Regions from separate parts of the Nocardia sp. NPDC056952 genome, predicted to be linked through region 3. Evidence: riboswitches for the same ligand, from Rfam matches in the RefSeq annotation. Region 3 holds a riboswitch; each other region holds the start of a gene.
The links. Region 3 has a riboswitch for S-adenosylmethionine ahead of ACFTS5_RS21400 (rhodanese-like domain-containing protein). Riboswitches for the same ligand answer to the same signal wherever they lie in the genome.
Positions count from the first base shown of each region.

Region 1: another riboswitch for S-adenosylmethionine. It lies ahead of ACFTS5_RS32770 (aminotransferase class V-fold PLP-dependent enzyme); the one in region 3 lies ahead of ACFTS5_RS21400 (rhodanese-like domain-containing protein).
Region 2: another riboswitch for S-adenosylmethionine. It lies ahead of ACFTS5_RS28025 (amino acid ABC transporter permease); the one in region 3 lies ahead of ACFTS5_RS21400 (rhodanese-like domain-containing protein).
Region 4: another riboswitch for S-adenosylmethionine. It lies ahead of ACFTS5_RS25265 (bifunctional o-acetylhomoserine/o-acetylserine sulfhydrylase); the one in region 3 lies ahead of ACFTS5_RS21400 (rhodanese-like domain-containing protein).

Region 1 is NZ_JBHURA010000016.1:69,974-73,716, forward strand. It holds gene ACFTS5_RS32760 (AAA family ATPase) at 1-1,002, opposite strand, end outside; gene ACFTS5_RS32765 (class I SAM-dependent DNA methyltransferase) at 1,187-1,942, opposite strand; SAM riboswitch class IV at 2,115-2,229, shown strand; gene ACFTS5_RS32770 (aminotransferase class V-fold PLP-dependent enzyme) at 2,271-3,587, shown strand; gene ACFTS5_RS32775 (Uma2 family endonuclease) at 3,593-3,743, opposite strand, start outside.
Region 2 is NZ_JBHURA010000010.1:145,743-149,485, reverse strand. It holds gene ACFTS5_RS28035 (glycosyltransferase family 2 protein) at 1-969, shown strand, start outside; gene ACFTS5_RS28030 (hypothetical protein) at 1,063-1,908, opposite strand; SAM riboswitch class I at 2,062-2,155, shown strand; gene ACFTS5_RS28025 (amino acid ABC transporter permease) at 2,266-3,276, shown strand; gene ACFTS5_RS28020 (amino acid ABC transporter ATP-binding protein) at 3,273-3,743, shown strand, end outside.
Region 3 is NZ_JBHURA010000006.1:67,937-71,679, reverse strand. It holds gene ACFTS5_RS21405 (O-succinylhomoserine sulfhydrylase) at 1-1,140, opposite strand, end outside; gene ACFTS5_RS21400 (rhodanese-like domain-containing protein) at 1,151-1,567, opposite strand; SAM riboswitch class IV at 1,585-1,704, opposite strand; gene ACFTS5_RS21395 (hypothetical protein) at 1,750-2,280, opposite strand; gene ACFTS5_RS21390 (RNA-guided endonuclease InsQ/TnpB family protein) at 2,352-3,563, shown strand.
Region 4 is NZ_JBHURA010000008.1:45,583-49,325, reverse strand. It holds gene ACFTS5_RS25270 (TetR family transcriptional regulator) at 1-640, shown strand, start outside; SAM riboswitch class IV at 705-815, shown strand; gene ACFTS5_RS25265 (bifunctional o-acetylhomoserine/o-acetylserine sulfhydrylase) at 898-2,214, shown strand; gene ACFTS5_RS25260 (homoserine O-acetyltransferase) at 2,211-3,356, shown strand; gene ACFTS5_RS25255 (TetR/AcrR family transcriptional regulator) at 3,361-3,743, opposite strand, start outside.

The sequences.
Region 1 (3,743 bases), on a different contig from region 3:
AAGTTCAGCTGCCAGTCGCGCGGAATGCTCGGCCATCAGCCCGGGCAGAAGCTGGTCCTCGAGCACGCAACGCCTGCGCAATCGCAGCATCGCGCGCTCGATATCGTTGAACGACAAGCCCTTCGACGCCAGCGCCACCGCGTCCACGGCGCCGTCGGGCAGTGGCTGCCCGGCGAACCGGCGAATCGCCTCGCAGCGTTGCTCGGCCTCGGGCAGCGCGAACTCCACGCTCACATCGAAGCGCCGCCACGCGGCCGGATCCAGCAGATCGGCGTGGTTGGTCGCGCCGATGACCAGGCCCCCGCCGGTCGGCCAGTCGTCGATCTGCTGGAGCAGTACCGTCACCAGCCGCTTCAACTCGCCCACGTCGCGATCGTCGTCGCGACGCTTGGCGATGGCGTCGAGCTCGTCGAGCAGCAGAACGCACGGCCGCTGCTTGGCGTAGTCGATGGCATGGCGCAGGTTGGTGCCGGTCTTGCCGAGCAGGCTGCTCATGATGGTCGCCAAGTCCAGGACCACCAGCGGCAGCGACAGTTGGTGGGCCAGCCAGGCCGCGGCCATCGTCTTGCCGACGCCGGGCGGACCGACGAACAGCAAGCTGCGGGCCGGGGTCAGATCGGCGGCGGCCAGCCGGTCGGCCTGCTTGCGTTCGTCGACGATCTGGGTGAGCACGTCATAGGTTTCGGCGGCCAGGATCGGCACTTCGGCGGTGGAGCCGGGCGGGATCACCCGCAGCAGCGGCAGCCGGCTGTCGCCGTCGACCGGAATCGGCGTATCCACCTCCGCGCGTAGGGGATTGGCGCGCGTGGGGTTCTGGCGCAGCAGCGCGATCAGCGCATCGGCCAGTTCGGGACTGGCGTGCCGGTGGCGGCGCGCGGCCCGGCGCACGAACATTGCGACATCCTGCTCGCGCCCGGCGAGCGCCAACCTGGCCAGGTGGACGAATTCGTCGGGTAGATCGGCGCTCACGTCCGCCGAAGTGGAGCTCAAGGCGTGTGACATGGTCTTCTTCCGATCAACTACGTGGACTATTTTCGCTTCACTCGATCGTACGGCGTCCATCACGGGCAAAGTTCACCCCTTGTGTACCGGTTTGACATCGGACCCCACCCGCAGCGCCACATTGATCTGCCGAGCCCTCAGCGCAGCGATTCCCTTCGTCGGATGCTAGTTCCGCCACGTCCCCTCATGGGCGATTCCCTTCGTTTCGGGCGTGCCTCGAAGCGTGCGGCGCGGCGCCTATGCCGCCGAGCGTCCAGACCAGTGCCATGGTGAACGGGTGGCCGCGCAGGTGGGCCCACTTGGGTTTCGCCGCGAGCCAGGCGTCGTCGACCAGGGCCTCGGCCGCTTCGGTGAGGACCCAGCCCGCGTCGGTGCCCGCGGTGATGTGCTCGCTCAGCAGGTGCAGGTGGGTGCTGATCGCGATCGGATCGCCCCCAGCGGGGGTGTAGTGCGTCGGCATTCCGGTGACCATCATGAACTGTGGGTGGTAGCTGATCTGGGCGAACGTGGCTCCTGGGACAGCCAGCCGCGCGGCCTCGGTGTAGAACGGGAGCAGGTCCGGCAGGTGTTCGTCGATCAGTGAGGAGATCACGAGATCGTAAGTGCTGCTTGGTAATTCGGTGGCACACACGTCGGCCTTGGTGAGTGTGCGGTGTACACCGCGGGCGCGGGCACGGGCCAGCATGCCCGCGCTCAGATCGACGCCGTCGATCTCGGCGCTACTGCGGCTGCGCAACCACGCGCCGGTTCGCCCCGTTCCGCAACCCAGGTCGACCGCCTGTCGCACTCCCGCCCAATCCGGGCGGCGAAGCCGATCCAGCAGCGCCGCGTCCATCTCGTCCATCACGGTGCGCTCGTAGGTATCGGCCCAGCCGTCGTAACCGGTGGCGACATCGACGGTGGGGTAGTTGCGCCGGTCGAAATCGGCGAAGGCAGGCATCCCCGGAGTATCACAAGGGAAAGCGCACGTGGACAACCGATTTCCCGCTGCGGCCGCGACGGCCCGGCCGCCGCGCCGAACCGGGAGATCTCGGGGGTGGTCCGGGTCGACTCGGAGCGCACCGACGATCGGTGGTTGACAGGTCCGGTGGTCGTCTGTCACTCTCGTTGCAGGTCACGAGTACCAGCGTTCAGCCCCGGCTTGCTGGTCGGCAACCCTCCTCCGCGGTGGGGTGCTCCGGGTGACGACCAGGCTGACGTCCGAATTGGGCGCGGCAAGCGCGGGCCACCTCTTCAGGAGCGGGTCCCTGAGCCGACGGGATTTCGTCATGACTGCTGTAATCGACCCCACCTGTGCCATCGCCGCCGTTTCCGGTGCCGACCTGCAGGTTCCGCTCGTTCAGGGCGGCACCAGCTCCTACGCCAACTTCGACTACGCGGCGAGTGCGCCGGCGTTGAAGCAGGTCACCGACCGGATTTCGCAGTTGCTGCCGTTCTACGCCAGCGTGCACCGGGGCGCGGGATACGCCTCGCGGATCTCCACCGAGTGCTACGAGGCTTCGCGTGGGTCCGTTGCCCGGTTCCTCGACGCCGACGACGACCAGGTCGTGGTGTTCACGCGTAACACCACCGATTCGCTGAACCTGCTGGCCGGGTGCGTGCCGGGGGAGACCGTGGTACTCGATATCGAGCACCACGCCAACTTCCTGCCGTGGGCGAAGCACGGTCGTCGCGTCGTGCGGGCCGCCGCCACGGTCGAGGAGACGATTCAGCGTGTCGTCGCCGAGCTGTGCAGCAAGCCTGCCGCGCTGCTGGCGGTGACCGGTGCGTCCAACGTCACCGGTGAGGTGCTGCCGCTGGAACGGCTCGCGACCATCGCCCATCTGTGTGGTGCGCGCATCCTCGTCGACGCCGCTCAGCTGGCTCCGCATCGCCGGATCTCCCTGCGCGAGACCGGGATCGACTACCTCGCCTTCTCCGGGCACAAGCTGTACGCGCCGTTCGGTTCGGGTGTGCTCGTCGGCCGGCGGGACTGGCTGGACGAGGGTGAGCCCTACCTGGCCGGTGGTGGTGCGGTGCGCAATGTCGGTGTGACAGAGGTCGAATGGGCGTGCGCGCCGCAGCGGCACGAAGCCGGCTCGCCGAACGTCCTGGGCGCGGCCGCTATTGCCGCCGCCTGCGATGCGCTCGCCGCCATCGACCCCACCGAACTCGTCGCGCACGAGCGCTTTCTGGCCGACCGGCTGCGTGACGGCCTGTCCGCGATCCCCGGCGTCGACCTGGTCGGTATCTGGTCCGACAGCCCCGACTGTGTGGGCATCGTCGCCTTCACGATCGCCGATGTCGCCCCTGGCAAAGTCGCCGCGTACCTCTCCGCCGAGCACGCCATCGGCGTCCGCGACGGCCGCTTCTGCGCGCACCCCCTCCTCGCGAGCCTCGGCCTCGACGCCGCCCTCCGCGCCAGCATCGGCCTCGGCACCACCGCCGCCGACGTAGACCGCTTGATCAGCGCGGTAGCCACCCTGGTCAGCCACGGGCCCACCTGGAACTACGCCGCCACCGACGGCCACTGGAACCCGACCCCCGAAACCCGTCCCCTCAGCGCCTCTTCCCCCGAAGGCGCCGCTCCCTGCCTGATCGGCTGAACTCGTCACAGGCGAGATTCACCGGACGTCGGCCGTCGAGACCTGCTCTCGGCGGCCGATATTCGTTCCCCGTCGAGGGCGTCCCAGGTGATGGTGACGCCGAGCGGATCAGTGATGGCGATCGCGCGCGCGTATTCCGCTCGCTTGTCCACACAA
Region 2 (3,743 bases), on a different contig from region 3:
GGCGTCCCCCGCCTGAGCGTGCTGATTCTCGACGACGCGTCCACCGACGGCACCTACGAAGCCGCACTCGACGCGATCGCCGACGACGAGCGCTTCACCGTCCTGCGCTCGGCCGCCCACCCCGCCCCCGGCTGGACCGGCAAGGCCGCCGCGTGCGCGCGCCTGGCCGCCCGCACCGACGCGGCCGCCCTGGTGTTCATCGACGCGGACGTACGCTTGGCCCCCCACGCGATCGCCGCGGCGGTGACCGAATTACGCAGGCGCGGAGCAGGTCTGGTCTCGGCCTGGCCGAGACAGGACGCCGGTTCGACCGCCGAGCGACTGATCCAGCCCCTGCTGGCCTGGTCGTGGGCTTCGACCCTGCCCGTCGGCCCCGCCAACCACAGCCTGCGCCCGTCCACCGCCGTAGCGTGCGGCCAGTTCCTGGCCGTCGACGCCGCGGCCTACCGCGCCGGCGGCGGCCACGCGGCCGTAGCGGCCAGCGCCACCGAGGACCTGGACCTGGCCCGCGCCATCCGCCGAGCAGGCCATCGCACCGCCCTGGTGACCGCGGGCCCCGCCGCGAGCACCCGAATGTATACCGGCACCACCGAACTCACCGACGGCTACACCCGCTGGCTGTGGTCGGCCTACGGCGGCCGCCGCGACACCGGCGCAGCCATCGGAATCCTCGCCGCCCTCGCCTACTGGATTCCCCCGCTGGCCGCGATCCTCGGCCGAGGCCGAACCCGCCGCGCGGGCCTGCTCGGCTACCTGGCCGCCGTCACCAGCCGCCTCACCGCCCGCACCATCGAAACCCGCAAGCCCCCCACCGGAACTGACCTCGCCTCAGCTGTGGCCCACCCCCTGTCAGTGGCCCACTACCTCAGCCTGTGGACCCGCTCCCACCACCGCCACCGCACCGGCCGCCTGCACTGGAAACAGCGCCCCCTGGTAACCCCCGAAGACCCGATAGCCCACCACGCCTGACCCGCAGTTCCGCGACGGCGCAGGCGCATCAGGGCCGCCGAGCGGGTGAGGGGCAGGCGCGCACCCGCTCGACACCGAGTCGAGCAACCACCCTCAAGCCACCTCGGTGATCCCCACCGTCGGAAAGAAGAAGCACGACCGCCCACCATTGTCAGTAGTACCGAAAACAGCAGCCAACACAGTCCCCCGCCCCGTATCCACAGGCACAGCCCGCACACCCCCCACAGGAATAGCGGCGAAGAGAAAGTCCCGAATAGCCGTCTCAGCAAGAGGCCGCAATTCACCAGGAACCTCAGCAGGCACCATCGCCCGCACAATGTCGGCAATCGACCCCATCGAGGCCATCCCCCCACGCCCGGTACTCACATTGAGCCACGCCACCTGCATCCCGGACGTCTTCGTAGCCGCGGTATCGGCCGCAAGCCCATAGGGCAGGAACGTGAACAGAGTCTGCCCGGATTTCACCGCGGACAGATCGAGCCCGGGTATCGGCAGTGTGTTGGCCGGCCACGGCCCCGGCACCGCCCCCGCAACAGCCGGAACAAGCCCCGCTCCGTCACCGGTACAGTTCGCCGCCACCGTCGGGTAGAGGAACGGCTGGATACCCAGCGCCTTCAGCGTCTCGACAACACTCTGATAGGCACCGAGAAGATCCCCCGCCCCCGCGGCGGGCGTGACACCGGGTGCGTCCCGAGTGACAGCGGGCGCCACCGGCACGGCCGGTTCGGCAACAGCCGACGGCACAGCCGACAGCAACGCAGCGGCGCAAACCGTCAGGGCGGTCAGTGCGGTGGAACGACGCGGCATGATCACGACGTACTCCTCATCGACGCAGAGAACCCCGACGCTACCGCCTGCGATGCGGGATTCCGGACAGGTGAAGTAACCGCCCGTTCGGCGCGTCGCAATTTCCCAGCGAACCCACCGATCGCCGCTCACCCCCGGTCCGCGGGTCCCCCACCACGCCGAACCGGGGCAATTGTGCCCGTGCTCGCGCCCGGTTCCAACCTCTGTGCTCACGCTGATTTCTACCGTTGTGGGTACCGCACATGTGCCACATGCTGATTCAGCTCGGGTCACAAAACCGGGGCGCAACCATCCAGAGCGACCGAGAGACCTGGCTCGATGACGTCGCAGCAACCCGCCCGTTTCGGGGTGTGGGTGCTTCTGCCGGGTTCGATGGAGGAGATTTTCGTGCTGTCTACCTGTCCGGCCTGAGCGCCGCCAGATCGCGAACCCGTTGCTGGCCGGGTGGAGGTCACTGTGCCTCGTTCCACTGTTTTCCGAAGGATTCCCATGACCGCGTCTGCCGTTTCCGGCGCCGAGACCGCGCCCGCACCGCCCGGCGACGCTCTCCCCGCCGATCCGGAATCCGGCGGCAAGGCGCCCGCCGGCGACCTGCCCCGGATCGCCGGGTCGTGGCACCCGTGGCGCTGGGTCGTCGCGGTGATCGCTCTGCTGCTGGTGGCCCAGTTCGCGCACGGCCTGATCACCAATCCGGGGTGGGACTGGGGCACTTTCGCCCAGTACTTCACCGCGAAGTCGGTGCTGGCCGCGCTCCGGGTGACCATCGAGCTCACCCTGTGGGGCACTGCCCTCGGTTTCGTGTTCGGCACCCTGCTGGCGATCGGGCGGGTGTCGAACAATCCCGTGCTGCGGGTGATCGCCTGGACCTATATCTGGGCTTTCCGTTCGATCCCGCTGATCGTGCAGCTGCTGTTCTGGTTCAACATCGCCTACCTGTATCCCCGCCTGTCCGTGGGCATTCCGTTCGGCCCCGGCTTCTACGAGTTCGATGTCAATGGTGTGATCAGCGGTTTCACCGCGGCGGTGATCGGGCTGGCCCTGCATCAGGCGGCATATTCGGCCGAACTGATCCGGGCGGGTCTGCTCGCCGTCGACGACGGTCAGCTCGAAGCGGCGGCGGCGCTGGGGATTCCGCGCTGGCGCCAGTTCCGCACGATCGTGTTGCCGCAGGCGATGCGCTCGATTCTGCCGAACGCGGCCAATGAGGTGATCAGCCTGTTCAAGGGCACCTCGATCGTGTCGGTGATGGCGATCGCCGAGCTGTTCTACCAGGTGCAGGTGATCTTCGGCCGCAACGGCCGGGTGGTTCCGCTGCTGATGGTGGCGACCGTCTGGTACATCGCGCTCACCACGGCGCTGTCGATCCTGCAGTACTACATCGAACGGCACTACGCCAAGGGCGCGCAGCGTGCGCTGCCGCCGACACCGTGGCAGCGGGTCCGCGCCAAGGTCACCGAGATCGCCGCCGGTGCGGCCGCACCCCGAGGAGCAACCCGATGACCGCAGCGGTGCTGGCGCGCGGAATCCGCAAGTCCTACAGCGGCATCGAGGTACTGCGTGGCGTGGATCTGGCGGTACGCGCCGGTGAGGTGGTCGCCGTGATCGGGCCCTCCGGCTCCGGCAAGTCCACGCTGCTGCGGGTGCTCAACCATCTGGAAGCGCAGGACGCGGGCACCGTGCACATCGACGGTGAGCTGATCGGTTACCGGCAACGCGGCAACATCTTGCGTTCGCTGCCCGACCACGCGGTGCGCGCCCAGCGCAGCCGCATCGGCTTCGTGTTCCAGCAATTCAATCTGTTCCCGCATCTCACGGTGCTCGACAATGTGGCGCTCGCCCCGGTCTCTGCGCAGCGGCGCCCACGCGGCGAGGTGGTCGCCGAGGCGAAACAGCTTCTGGAACGGGTAGGACTGGCCGATTTCGTCGACGCCTATCCCCGGCGGCTGTCCGGTGGTCAGCAGCAGCGC
Region 3 (3,743 bases):
TACCCCGTCGGACAAGCCGATTGACGCGCGCCCCTCCGGGCCCATGGCTCGGTGGGTGGTGGTGGCGGGGTGGGTGATCATGGTTTTGGCGTCGCCGAGGTTGTTGGAGATGTCGATGATGCGGAGGCGGTTGAGGACCTCGAAGGCTCGCTTCTTGCCGTCTTCGCCGTTGAGGGCGAAGGTGACTACTGTGCCGCCGCCGGTCATCTGCTCTTTGGCCAGTGCGTGTTGCGGATGTGATTCCAGGAAGGGGTATTTCACCCAGTCGACCGAATTCTTGGTCTCCAGGAACTCGGCTACCCGCAGGGCCGACTCGGTGGAGTGGCGCACGCGCAACGGCATGGTTTCCAGGCCCTTGAGCAAGGTCCAGGCGTTGAAGGGGCTCAGGGCCGGGCCGGTGTGGCGCATCAGGGTTTTGACGGGGCCGTCGATGTAGTCCTGGGCGCCGAGGATGGCGCCGCCGAGGACGCGACCCTGGCCGTCGATGTGTTTGGTGCCGGAGTAGACCACCACGTCGGCGCCGAGTTCGAAGCCGCGCTGGAGCAGGGGGGTGGCGAAGACGTTGTCCAGCACCACCTTCGCGCCCGCGGCGTGGGCGAGCTCGGTGACCTTGCGGACATCGACGAGGGTCTGCATCGGGTTGGCGGGGGTCTCGAAGAACACGGCCTGGGTGGGGACGGACAGGGCCTGCTCCCACTGGTCGAGGTCGTCACCGTCGACGAAGACGGTTTCGATGCCCCAGCGCGGCAGGATCTCGTTACAGACCACGAAACAGGAACCGAACAGGCTGCGGGCGGCGACGAGACGGTCGCCCGCCTTCAGCAGGGCACCGAGCGCGGTGAACACCGCCGACATGCCGGACGCGGTCGCGAAGGCCGCCTCGGCGCCGTCGAGCAGGCGGATGCGCTCCTCGAACATGGCCACGGTCGGGTTGCCGAAGCGCGAGTAGACGAAGTGCTCGACGTCGCCGGTGAACGCGGCCTCGGCGGCCTCGGCGCTCTCATAGACGAAACCCGAGGTCAGATACAGCGCCTCGGAGGTCTCGTCGAAGCCGGAACGGCGCAGGCCGCCACGCACGCCGAGCGTGCCGGGACCGACGCCTTCGGGCAGTGGCTTGTCGAACGAACCACCGGTGATCATGCTTTTCTCCTTATGCCTGACGCCACGGCAGGCCGACAGCGCGCCAACCGGTGCTGCCGCGCTGACCGAACGCGTCGGGACCACCTTCGAAACCGTCGAGCACGTTGTAGGACGGCGCCACGCCCGCCGCCGTCGCCAGGTTCGCCGCATGCGCGGAACGCTGGCCGGAGCGACACAGGAACACCACGGGTGCGTCGTCGGGGCGACCGGCGAGTGCCTTCTCGAGCTGCACTCCGAACTCCGGGTTGCGCGTGCCGGTGCCGTCGACCCATTCGATGAAATGGGCCGGGCGTTCGATGGAGCTGGTGTCGGGGATGCCGATGTGTGCCCACTCGCCCTCGGTGCGCACGTCGACCAGCACGGCGCCGGGGTGCTCGGTGAGCAGCTCCCACGCCTTCTCAGGGGTGATGTCGCCGGCGTAAGTCATGTCGATCCTCCTGCGTGAATCCGCTCTTGCCGTGCCGGAAATCCCCGAACACACGGCCAGGTCGTCACCCGGAGCACCCCACCGCGGAGGAGGGTTGCCGACCAGCGAGCCGGGGCTTGACGCTGGCACTCATGACCTTGCGATCTGAGATTGCCTCGGCACCGGTCATCGTGTCAAACGATTCAGAACGAGCACACCAGCCACGCGCTGTCCACGCGGGTCAGTTTCCAGTTGCTCGCCGCCGGGTTGCCGTTGACCACGAGCGCCGCGTCGATTTTGGCGCGGTCACCGTTGACGGTGGCGTTCTCGAAACCCTTGCCGTCGATCGTGACAGTGGATTTCGGGCCACCGAGCTGTTCGCCGAGGCCGGAGGTCTCTTCGCTGAAGCCGGGGCAGGCCACGCCCGTCGGCGGACGGAGGTCGCTGCGCGAGCGCGCGTCGATATAGTTGGTGACAGCGGCCGCGAGACGGTCGGCCTCTGTGACATTTTTCTCAGCGGGTGAGAGCAGTCCACCCGCCACGATGCCGATGAGCACGATGATCGCGATCACCGCGGCCGCGACGAACGGGACGATGGAACGCTTGTCGGTCTGATCCACCACTACGGGCTGGTCATCCGAGCCTGTTTGCTCCTCGTTCATGGGGTGTCGTAGCGCAAAAACCGGTCCTCTATGACCGGCCACGAGCACGGCAAGTTGAAGCCTGACGCGCACAGCGCTACTCCTCCTTTCGGGATAGTCAGGTTACAGATAAGCATGCTAATTTGTAAGGCGTGGGCGAGGTTGTGAAGCGGGCTTTCAAGTACCGGTTTCACCCGACCCCGGAGCAAGCCGCTGAGTTGGAACGGACCTTCGGTTGCGTGCGCAAGGTATACAACCTCGCACTCGAGACCCGGACCGTGGCGTGGCAGCGGGGCGAGCGGGTCAACTACAACACCACGTCGGCGATGCTGACCGAATGGAAACGCAGCGAAGACCTCGCCTATCTGAGTGCGGTGTCGTCGGTGCCGTTGCAACAGTCGTTGCGTCACCTGCAAACGGCATTCGCCAACTTCTGGGACAAGCGGGCCAAATACCCACGCTTCAAGTCCCGTAAGAAGTCCAGGGCCAGCGCGGAGTACACCCGGTCGGGGTTCCGGTGGCGTGACGGGGAGCTGACTTTGGCGAAGATGAGCGAACCGCTCGCCATCGTCTGGTCGCGCGAGCTGCCCGGCGATCCCTCCACGGTGACGGTGTCGCGAGACGCGGCCCGTCGCTGGTTCGTGTCCTTGCTGTGCGAGGATCCCACGGTCGAGCCACTCCCTCGCACGGGTCAGGCGGTCGGGATCGACGCCGGGCTGACCCATTTGCTCACCCTGTCGACCGGCGAGAAGATCGCCAACCCGCGCCACGAACGCGCCGACCGTGCCCGGTTGGCGAAAGCTCAGCGCAGCCTGTCCCACAAGGAGGAGGGCTCGGCGAACCGGGCCAAGGCTCGGCGCAAAGTCGCTCGCGTCCACGCTCGCATCGCCGACCGCAGACGCGACTACCTGCACAAGATCACTACTCGGCTCGTGCGTGAGAACCAAACGCTCGTGATCGAGGATTTGACCGTCCGCAACATGATCCGCAATCACTCGCTCGCGCGAGCGATCTCGGACGCGTCGTGGTCGGAGTTTCGGTCGATGCTGGAGTACAAGGCCGATTGGTACGGCCGCAAAGTAGTTGCGATCGATCGCTGGTACCCCTCGTCGAAGCTGTGCTCGTCGTGTGGTGTCTTGCGCAACAAGATGCCTCTCGAGGTGCGTGAGTGGGTGTGCAGTTGCGGTGTCCGACATGATCGGGATGTGAACGCCGCGAAGAATCTTTTGGCCGCCGGGCTGGCGGTGACAGTCTGTGGAGATGGTGTGAGACCTCAACGGAACCCTCCGGGCGGGCAGTCGTCGGTGAAGCAGAAAACCCGACCCGCGAGGGTGGGGACCCCGGTCCTTCAGGGACGGGACGATGTCAAGCTGTAATCCTGACAGGGGAAAAAGCAACCGTGCGGGCAGCTACACCGCGCCCCACGAAGCCATCAGCGTCGCAGCTAGAATCACACGTGATTGCGGCCTGCTGCCGCAACTCGGCAGCTGCCAGTAAGTCGGCATGCCGACTTAGCCTAAGCTAAGTTGACGCCGTCAAATCAGTTCTCGACCAAA
Region 4 (3,743 bases), on a different contig from region 3:
GAAGCTCCAGACCAAGGCCGCGATCGTGGCGGTCGGACTCGACCTGTGCGACAGCCAAGGGTTCGACGCGACGACGGTCGAGCAGATCGCCGCGGGTGCCGATGTGTCCCCGCGCACCGTCAACCGGTACTTCGCGCTCAAGGAAGACATCGTGCTGGCCCCGATCGACGACTTCGGGGTCTCCGTCGCCGTCGCGCTGCGCTCCCAGCCGAACACCGGCAACGAACTCCAGGCACTGTGTGGCGCCTACCTGACGGTGGTCCAGGCCGAGGCGGACGCGGACGGCATCCGGTTCATCCGCCAATTCCTGCAGATGCAGCGCATCATGCGCACCAGCCAGTCGGTCAACGCCCGCGCGCTGGAATACGCGGAGAAGAAGAACGTCGCGGTGTGCACCGAGCTCGCGCAACGGATGGGCACGTCACCGGACGACTTCACGGTGAAGCTGGTGGCCGGGATCTGGCAGATGCTGTGCCACCTCTCCGTCGCCGACACCGAACAAGCCTTGCTGAGCGGGTCACCGGCGGTAGCTGTCCGGGTCACTCGGGACGCCGTGCTGCGCGCCTACCACGGCTTACGGCAGGTCTGCGGCGCACCGGTGGACGACACGCCAGGCTTCGGCACACCGTCCAACGAGTGATCTTCGGCGGGAAATGCGGGGGAAGTTTCCGCCCGCGGGAGATCTCCGGTTAACATGACGGCAAGGTCATGAGTACCAGCGCCAAGCCCCGGCTCGCTGGTCGGCAACCCTCCAGCTGCGGTGGGGTGCTCCGGGTGATGACCGGGCTCTCGAAAGTCGAGAGCAAGCGCGCACTGCAGGAGGCCCCCATGTGTTGTTGCCAGTCGATCCGACCCAGTTGACGAGATCCCCCGGCTGACACCCATTTGGAGCACGACATGACTGACTCTTCTCTGCCCGAGAACTGGTCCTTCGAGACCAAGCAGGTCCACGCGGGCCAGGCCCCCGACGCGAGCACCAACGCGCGGGCCCTGCCGATCTACCAGACCACCTCCTACACCTTCCGCGACACCGATCACGCCGCCGCGCTGTTCGGTCTCGCCGAGCCGGGCAACATCTACACCCGGATCATGAACCCCACCCAGGACGCGGTGGAGCAGCGCGTGGCCGCGCTCGAAGGTGGCGTCGCGGCGCTGCTGCTGGCCTCGGGCCAGGCCGCGGAGACCTACGCGATCCTGAACCTGGCGAGCGCGGGCGACCACATCGTGTCCAGCCCGCACCTCTACGGCGGCACCTACAACCTCTTCCACTACTCGCTGCCCAAGCTGGGCATCACGGTCTCGTTCGTCGAGGATCCCGATGACCTCGCGCAGTGGGAAGCCGCGATCCAGCCGAACACCAAGGCGTTCTACGGCGAGACCATCGCCAACCCGAGCAGCGCGGTGTTCGACATTCCCGGTATCGCCGGTGTCGCGCACGCGAACGGCCTTCCACTGATCGTGGACAACACCGTCGCGACCCCCTACCTGATCCAGCCGCTGGCCCACGGCGCCGACATCGTCGTGCATTCGGCGACGAAGTACCTGGGTGGTCACGGTGCGGCCGTGGCGGGCGTGATCGTCGACGGCGGCACCTTCGACTGGACCGTGCGCGACGCCGACGGCAACGCGCGCTTCCCCGGCTTCACCGAGCCCGACCCCAGCTACCACGGTGCGGTGTTCGCCGATCTGGGCGCGCCCGCGTTCGCGCTGAAGGCTCGCGTGCAGTTGCTGCGCGATCTGGGTGCCGCGGTCTCGCCGTTCAACGCGTTCCTCATCGCCCAGGGCATCGAGACGCTGAGCCTGCGGGTCGAACGGCATGTCAGCAATGCCGAGGCGGTCGCGAAGTTCGTCGCCGAGCAGCCGGGCGTCGACGCGGTGTTCTACGCGGGCCTCGAGTCCTCGCCCTGGCACGCGCGAGCCAAGGAGCTGGCGCCCAAGGGCGCGGGCGCGATCGTGGCCTTCGAGCTGGCCGGCGGTGTCGATGCGGGCAAGAAGTTCGTGGACGCGCTCAGCCTGCACAGCCATGTAGCTAACATCGGTGATGTGCGTTCACTCGTGATTCACCCGGCGTCGACCACGCACTCGCAGTTGACGCCCGACGAGCAGCTGGCGGCCGGCGTCACTCCCGGCCTGGTCAGGCTCGCGGTGGGCATCGAGGGAATCGACGACATTCTGGCCGATCTGCGGGCCGGGTTCGCGGCGGCGACGACGTGACTGTGAGCACCGAATCGCCGATCGCCCGACCCGGAACCGGGGTGGCCCTGCTGCCACCGCCGGACGGGCGCGTCGGCGTGGTCGCCATCGGGGATGTGGCGCTGGAGAACGGCGCCGTCGTCCCCGATGTGCGGCTGGCGGTGCAACGCTGGGGCGAGCTCTCGCCCACGCTGGACAATGTGGTGCTCGTCGAACACGCGCTCACCGGCGACTCCCATGTCGTCGGTGGGCCCGACGGGGCGCCCGGCTGGTGGGAGGGCATGGTCGGGCCCGGCGCGCCGATCGACACCGACGAGTGGTGCGTGATCGCGACCAACGTGCTGGGCGGCTGCAAGGGCAGCACCGGCCCGTCCTCGCTCGCCTCCGACGGAAAGCCTTGGGGCGCACGGTTTCCCGAGCTGACCATCCGTGACCAGGTAAAGGCCGAAGCGCAGTTGTTCGAGGTGCTCGGGATCGAGCGGCTCGGCGCTGTCGTCGGCGGCTCGATGGGTGGCATGCGGGTACTCGAGTGGATCATCGGCCTGCCCGAGCGGGTCAGCGCCGCGCTCGTGCTGGCCGTGGGCGCCCGCGCCACCGCCGATCAGATCGGCACCCAGACCACCCAGATGGCCGTCATCGCGGCCGATCCCGACTGGCAGGGCGGCGACTATCACGGCACCGGCCGCGCGCCGATGACCGGCATGGGACTGGCCCGGCGCATCGCGCACCTGACCTACCGCACCGAGGGCGAACTCGACCACCGCTTCACCAACAAGCCCCAGGGCGACGAAGAACCGTGGACCGGTGGGCGCTACGCGGTACAGAGCTACCTCGAGCACCAGGCCGACAAGCTGGTCCAGCGGTTCGATCCGGCCACCTACGTGCTGCTCAGCGAGGCCATGAACCGCCACGATGTGGGTCGCGGGCGCGGCGGTATCGCTGCCGCGCTGGCCTCGACATCGGTGCCGTGCGTGGTCGGCGGAGTCGACTCGGATCGCCTGTACCCCTTGCACACCCAGGCCGAGCTGGCCGAAGGGCTGCCGGGCTGCGCGGGTCTGGAGATCGTGCATTCGCGCGACGGGCACGACGGGTTCCTCACCGAGGCGGCCGCCGTGTCGAAGCTGCTCACCGAGACGATGCGCTTGGCGCGGGAGAACCGCTGAGCCGTCAGGGCCCGGTCAGCAGGGTGACGATCGAGCGAACGTAGGCCTGAAGCCGTTCGCGCGGATACTCTTCCGGCTCGCTGACGGCCAGCCTGCCGAGCATTTCGGCGACGGTCAGGGTCGAGTTCGCGAGCAGTTCGGCATCCATGCCCGACCAGCGCGGTGACAGCGAAATGCCCATGCGGACAAGAGATTCCGCGCGCGCCAGGATATCGGCCCGCGACGTGCGAAGAGCCGCGCGGTATTCACCGGGGGCGCTCGCGGGTGTGGCGAGGATCAGCCGCCAGCGCGTCGGATTCGCCAGTGCCACACCGACGAACGCTTCCACCGTCGACGAGGCGACGGCGACCGGATCGGCGCCGAACAGGTCGTCGGGCAGCGTGTCGG